Regions from separate parts of the Enterococcus gallinarum genome, predicted to be linked through region 1. Evidence: predicted binding sites of a transcription regulator. Region 1 holds the regulator's gene; the other holds the start of a gene.
What was found. Region 1 encodes CtsR, which represses protease genes until heat stress. Its sites were predicted from a motif close to TTGGTCAAAAAAGGTCAAANA; they were not measured.
Positions count from the first base shown of each region.

Region 1 (3,549 bases):
ACATCTTCGCCTGTGACACTGTCTGCGTAGCCAGAAGCTTCTTTCACTTCCATGAACGCAACTTCAGTCAACTGCTGGGTCAATTTCTTCTCTTTGATGCGCAAACGAGCTGCGGCTTCAAAATCTTGTTGGCGAATCGCTGCTTCTTTTTCTTCAATCAGATTGGCGATTTCATTTTGCAAATCGGCCAACTCAGAACTTTCGTCTGTTTTATCCAAGCGCACTTTTGCTGCCGATTCGTCCATCAAGTCAATGGCTTTGTCCGGCAACTGCCGTGAATTGATATAGCGTACCGACAATTGGACAGCGGCATGCAGGGCATCATCTGAAATCTCTACGCCGTGATGCTCTTCATAACGGGGACGTAATCCTCGTAAAATTTCTTCTGCTTCTTCTGGCGTTGGCTCATCCACTTGAACACGGGCAAACCGTCTTTCCAATGCAGAATCTTTTTCGATATACTTTTGATATTCATCTAAGGTCGTAGCACCAATTGTTTGTAATTCTCCGCGGGCTAATGCAGGTTTTAATATATTCGATGCATCGATAGCACCTTCCGCACCACCAGCACCAATCAGTGTATGCAGCTCATCAATAAATAAAATGATCTGTCCATCTTGGTAAATTTCGTCGATGATTTTCTTCATTCGATCTTCAAACTCACCGCGATATTTCGTGCCAGCTACTAAAGCACCCATATCTAACATCATTAAGCGTTTGTTCTGCATATCTTCTGGTACTTCACCGTGAATGATTTTTTGTGCCAATCCTTCAGCAATAGCTGTTTTACCAACCCCCGGTTCCCCTACTAAAACAGGGTTGTTTTTGGTCCGGCGGCTTAGGATTTGAATCAATCGTTTCACTTCTTTTGCTCGACCCACTACTGGATCTAAGCGTTTATCTCTTGCCAATTTTGTTAAATCTCGAGCTAGTGAGTCCAGCGTCGGCGTTCCTTGTGCTTTTCCTTGAGGACGACGACGACCCGCACCACCGGCATTTTTTGTGTCATTGATACCCATTTTTTTCTTTAATAACTGCCGCATTTTAGCCAAACTCAAACCTAAGTTCAACATGATTCTTGAGGCTAAAATATCTTCATCCCGAAGCAATCCTAACAAAAGATGCTCTGTGCCGATTTGAAGAGCGCCTAAACGCTTAGCTTCATCTCCAGCGTAAACAAATGTTTGCTTCGCTCGTGGGGAATAGGCTAGATAGGCATTCTCTGGATATTGGCGAACAGTTCCGTAACCTGTTAAATGCTCGATTTCTTCGCGAATATCATTTTCAGTGATATTCATTTCCCGTAACGTTTTGCCGGCAATGCCATTTTGTTCAATGACTAAGGCAAGCAAGATGTGTTCTGAACCTACGGACTGATGTTTAAAGTACTTTGCTTCTTCCTGTGCGATCGTCAGCACAGCTTTCGCTCGTTGTGTAAATAGTTCATCCATCTCATTCACTTCCTGTCTTCATAACTTAAACGTTCTAAAATTGCATGGAGCAAGTCTGCTCGTGTTCGATTTTCATAAGGAGAACGTCCTAATACTGACTTCGCAATGACGGTCAACAATAAATTGCCCTCACGCTTCGACAGGATTCCTTCCTCATAAAGTTTTTGGATTATTGCATAAGCATCTTTTTCCGAGATGGTTTCATCAAATAATTGATTCATTTCTTCAAGGTAGTGGTGGTTATCCGTGATCTTTACTTTTTCGATACGGATATATCCTCCGCCTCCACGTTTGCTTTCAACAGTATACCCTCTTTGAATAGTGAAACGGGTATTGATCACATAATTTATTTGTGAAGGCACACAATTGAATAAATTCGCCATTTCAGCTCGGCGAATCTCGATTGTTTCGCTGTCTTCAAGAATTTTCTTCAAATATGCCTCAATCAAATCGGAAGTGTTATGATGATTCAATTCATTCCCTCCCTTGACTAATTCTGACCTTCATTATACCCAATTTTTGAAAACTTGAAAAGATGTACGCCTAGAGATGCGGAATTACTAAAAGAAACTTAAACAGCTAGCTCTTTTTTCGCATCACAAAAAAACTATCCGCATCTTCAAGTGGTTACTTCTACAGTCTTTGGTTGCCATCTCACTGCGACCTATAGAGTAAACTTAAAAATCATTCGGATAGTTTTTTCAGCTATTGATTAATCTTCAGAGCTCGTTGAACTCGTACTTGTTGATTCACTGCTAGCGGAGGATTCACTCGTAGAGGACTCTGGTTTTGGTCCTTTAGAAATAGTAACATTTACTGAAGAACCAACAGCCACCGAAGTCCCTTCACCTGGCGAAACATCTGTGACTTCTCCAGCCGGAACAGAATCATTGTAGCCCGATTCTTCTTTGATCGAATATTTTAACCCAGCCTCATTTAGTGCTGCTACAGCATCATTTCGACTCTGTCCAATGATTCGTGGCACATTAACCATCTCTTGACCGCTGCTGACTGTCAGCGTGATAACAGTTTGAGAGGTAATGACTGATTCTCCTGCTCCTGGCGCTTGATTAATGACAGTCCCCACCGGTTCATCGCTTGGCGCTGATTGTTCATAAATATTTTCGGTTGGAACTCCTTTTGAGGTCAATGCCGCCCGTACATCTTCGATTCTTTGACCATAATAGTCTTCCATTGCAAACGATTCAGGTCCCGTGCTGACTACAAAAGTAATGTCATCCTCTTTCGGAGAAACTTTCTCGCCGACATCTGGTGATTGGCTAATGATCAGACCTTCTCCGATAGCATCACTGGATTTGGTCTCTTCTTTGATTTGGTCTTCTGAAAAACCTAACTTGATCAACTCGGCTTTTACATCTTCAAAATTTTTCTCTTCATAGTTTTTTAAGGTGATTTTTTCAGTCCCTGAGCTGATATACAAAGTGATCTCGCTATTTTTTTTGACTTCGGTTCCTTCTTGTGGATCCGTTTTAACGACATTGCCTTCTTCAATCTCATCGTCAGCAATTTCTTCGGTTTCATCAGCAACTTTTAATCCTGCTGCTTCCAGCTTTTCTCGAGCAACGGTCTCTGTGTCTCCGCTGACTTTAGGGATCTCAACATCGCCGCGCCCTCCGCCAAAAACAAAATAGCCGCCAATGACCAGCAGCGCTGCAATAACTAGTATTGGCAGGATCAGCCACCATTTCTTCCGCTTCTTCTTTGGTTTTTCTTGTTTCTGGTCTGCGGTCTCTTCTACTTCTGGCTCCGTCACTGCCGGTTCTGCAGGCTGTTCAGCTATCATTTCATCGGTAATAGGGGTCAGCGCTCGAGTTTCATCGTTTAGCGCATGTGGCTCCCACCTTGGTTCATTCAAGCGCTCAGGTGACAGGGCTGTTGAAAGATCTTCTCGCATTTCATCAGCGGTCTTATAACGATCGGCTTGCTCTTTCGCTGTTGCCTTTAATACGACATTCTCTAATGATTGAGGAACATTTTTATCATAGATACGAATAGAAGGGATCTCATCTTGAAAATGTTTTAAGGCAATTGTGACAGCGGACTCACCATCAAAAGGAACTTTCCCCGTCAGCATTTC
Region 1 is NZ_CP050816.1:644,131-647,679, reverse strand. Features, by position in the region: gene HED61_RS03130 (ATP-dependent Clp protease ATP-binding subunit) at 1-1,451, opposite strand, end outside; gene HED61_RS03125 (CtsR family transcriptional regulator) at 1,457-1,924, opposite strand; gene pknB (Stk1 family PASTA domain-containing Ser/Thr kinase) at 2,164-3,549, opposite strand, start outside.

Region 2 (3,549 bases), 1.6 Mb from region 1:
ATCAGGATGAGCTTTTTCGATTTCATCTAAAAGAATTAAGCTATAAGGGTTACAACGGACTTTTTCCGTTAACTGTCCAGCTTCTTCATAACCAACATAACCAGGAGGAGAACCAATCAGTTTGGAGACACTGTGTTTTTCCATGTATTCTGACATGTCAAAACGAATCATTGATTCTTCAGAGCCAAACATTTCATAGGCAAGCTGTTTAGCAAGTTCTGTTTTACCAACACCAGTTGGTCCGACAAAAAGGAACGAACCGATCGGACGGCTTTGTTTTCCTAATCCCACACGATTACGACGGATCGCTTTAGCAACTTTATCGATTGCTTCATCTTGTCCGATTACATGCGATTTCAGATCTTGAGCTAAGTTTTTCAACTGAGTTTGTTCTTTTTCTTTGAGTTCGCCAACCGGAATGCCCGTCCGTTCTTCAACGATTTGCTCCATATCCTTTTCGGTGATCACGGGTGTTTCTTCTTCACTGATTTGACGTTCTTTCATTTTTTGCAGCTTATTGATTTGATCTCGGTAGTAAGCAGCTTTTTCAAAGTCTTCTTCTCTAGAAGCAGCTTGTTTTTGTTCTTCTGCTTCTTGCAATTTCTTGTCGATTGTTTTCGGATCAACAATTTGAATAGTCAGATTTTTTTTCGAGCCGGTCTCATCCAGAAGATCGATTGCTTTATCAGGCAAGAAACGGTCTTGGATGTAGCGATTGGAAAGGGTAGCAGCAGCTTTGATTGCCTCATCCGTATATCTTACATGATGGTAATCTTCATATCGAGGCTGTAATCCTTTCAAAATACTGATGGTTTCTTCTACAGAAGGTTCATCGACTCGGACAGGTTGCAAACGACGTTCTAATGCTGCATCTTTTTCAATGATGCGATATTCGTTCAATGTCGTTGCGCCGACCATTTGTAATTCGCCGCGAGCCAATGCTGGTTTCAGAATGTTTCCAGCGTCCATGTTGCCATCACCAGCAGCCCCTGCGCCCACGATCTCATGGACTTCATCAATGAATAAGATGACATTTTCGGCTTGTTTGATTTCTTCAATCAATTTTTGGATCCGCTCTTCAAATTGTCCGCGAATACCCGTTCCTTGAACCAGTGACGCAACATCTAAGCGAATCACTTCTTTATCCATTAGTTTTTGAGGAACGTCACCGTCGACAATTTTTTGTGCCAGACCTTCCACGACAGCGGTTTTACCTACACCAGGCTCACCAATCAATACAGGATTGTTTTTCGTTCGGCGATTCAAGATCTCGATCACCCGACGAATTTCATCGTCACGTCCTACGACTGGATCGATCCCGCCGTCTCGAGCTTGTTGTGTGATATTGATGCCGTATTCGCCTAAAAGACCAGAAGGTGCTTGGCCATTGCGCGGAGGTTGTCCGCCGATTATGCCGTTTCCTCCAGTTTGAGTTGGAGGCGTTTGTTCATAAGGTGAATTTCCTTGTTGCATTTGGCGAGACATTTGTCGAAAAAGGTCATCAAGATTTCCGAAGCCGAAGGGATCCTGAGCCATCATATTTGTTGGATTTCCAGATTGTGCTTTTAATTTTTGGTAACAACTTTGACAATAATCGAGTTGTTTTCTTTGACCATTGACATTGGCATAAAGATGAATAGAAGCTTCATTTTTACCGCAGTTTTGACAAAGCATATGTTCACGACCTTTCTTATCATTTGCTCATCTATCATTCTACCGCGATTTTTACTCATGGTAAAAAGATACACTTGCAGATTCGGTGAATAATTGTCAGCAGCGTCAAAAATTTCATTGACCTTTACTGACCATAACTTTATTATACAATTTTTTTTTCAGACTGCAAGGATTTCAGCTTTGATGACGGAAACAACTTTTCCCTGAAAAAAGAATCGTTTATAATGGAGAAGATGAAGAGGTGATAGAGATGAATGAAAATCGATTTGCTGAACAAATTGAACAGTTGCGCTCTGGAGAAATCGACGAATTGCTGGTAGAACAATCCGAATTTCTGCTATTTCGAGAAGCATGGTTAAAATTGGAAGACCGCATGAAATTTGTCGGCGAGGCTGGCTTGAATGGCAAGATCATCTATCGGTACCAACCATAAAAACAAATATAGGTTCATTTCAGTCGTTTTCTTAAGAGAAAACGGTTGTCTATCAGAGAAAAAAATGGTAATCTTAACAGTTGAAAGGGCGTTTTTTTGAGTCTGACAATTGACTGAGTCAAAAAAAGCCTTCACCACAAAAAAACCGTATCATAAAGGAGATTGATCAATATGGAAAAGAAAGATTTTCACGTAGTTGCTGAGACAGGGATTCACGCACGTCCAGCTACTTTATTAGTACAAACAGCAAGCAAATTCAACTCTGATATCAACTTGGAGTACAAAGGTAAATCAGTAAACCTTAAATCAATCATGGGCGTTATGTCTCTAGGTGTTGGTCAAGGTTCTGACGTTACAATCACTGCTGAAGGTGCTGACGAAGCAGATGCAATCGCTGCAATCGTTGAAACAATGAAAAAAGAAGGTTTGTCTGAATAATGGTTGAGATGCTAAAAGGAATTGCTGCTAGTGATGGTGTAGCCGTTGCCAAAGCCTACCTGTTAGTACAACCTGATTTATCTTTTTCAAAAGTAAATGTTGAAGATACGGCAGCAGAAGAAGCTCGTTTAGATGAAGCACTAGCAAAGTCAACAGCGGAATTGCAACAAATCCGTGACAAAGCAGCGCAATCTTTAGGCGAGGCAGAAGCACAAGTATTTGATGCTCATTTAATGGTTCTGTCAGATCCTGAAATGATCGGACAAATCAAACAAAACATGGCAGATAACAAAGTCAATGCAGAAGCTGCATTGAAAGAAGTCACTGACATGTATATCGGCATGTTTGAAGCAATGGATGACAATGCATACATGCAAGAACGTGCAGCGGACATCAAAGACGTTGCGAAACGTATCTTGGCACATTTGCTAAATGTGACGTTGCCAAATCCTTCAATGATCAACGAAGAAGTTGTTATCGTTGCTCACGATTTGACACCAAGTGATACTGCGCAATTAGACCGCAACTTCGTTAAAGCTTTTGTAACTGATATCGGGGGACGTACCTCTCACTCAGCAATCATGGCTCGATCTCTTGAAATTCCTGCAATCGTAGGATCAAAAGAAATCACAGCTAAGGTGAATGCTGGTGATATTCTGGCAGTTAACGGAATCTTAGGAGATGTTATCATCAATCCTACTGAAGACCAAGCTGCTGAATTTATTGAAGCAGGGAAAGCTTACGCGGAACAAAAAGCAGAATGGGAAAAATTGAAAGATGCTCAAACCGTTACAGCTGACGGCAAGCACTTTGAATTAGCTGCAAATATCGGAACGCCTAAAGATCTTGAAGGTGTTCACAACAATGGTGCAGAAGCTGTCGGTTTATACCGGACAGAATTCTTGTACATGGATTCTCCTGATTTTCCTACAGAAGATGACCAATATGAAGCATACAAAGCAGTTCTTGAAGGAATGGCTGGTAAACCAGTCGTTGTTCGTACA
Region 2 is NZ_CP050816.1:2,443,609-2,447,157, reverse strand. Features, by position in the region: gene HED61_RS12105 (ATP-dependent Clp protease ATP-binding subunit) at 1-1,674, opposite strand, end outside; gene HED61_RS12100 (hypothetical protein) at 1,925-2,107, shown strand; gene HED61_RS12095 (phosphocarrier protein HPr) at 2,279-2,545, shown strand; gene ptsP (phosphoenolpyruvate--protein phosphotransferase) at 2,545-3,549, shown strand, end outside.
Region 2: HED61_RS12105 (ATP-dependent Clp protease ATP-binding subunit) is a predicted target of CtsR. The motif match lies at 1,789-1,809, and genes of this name have one in related genera.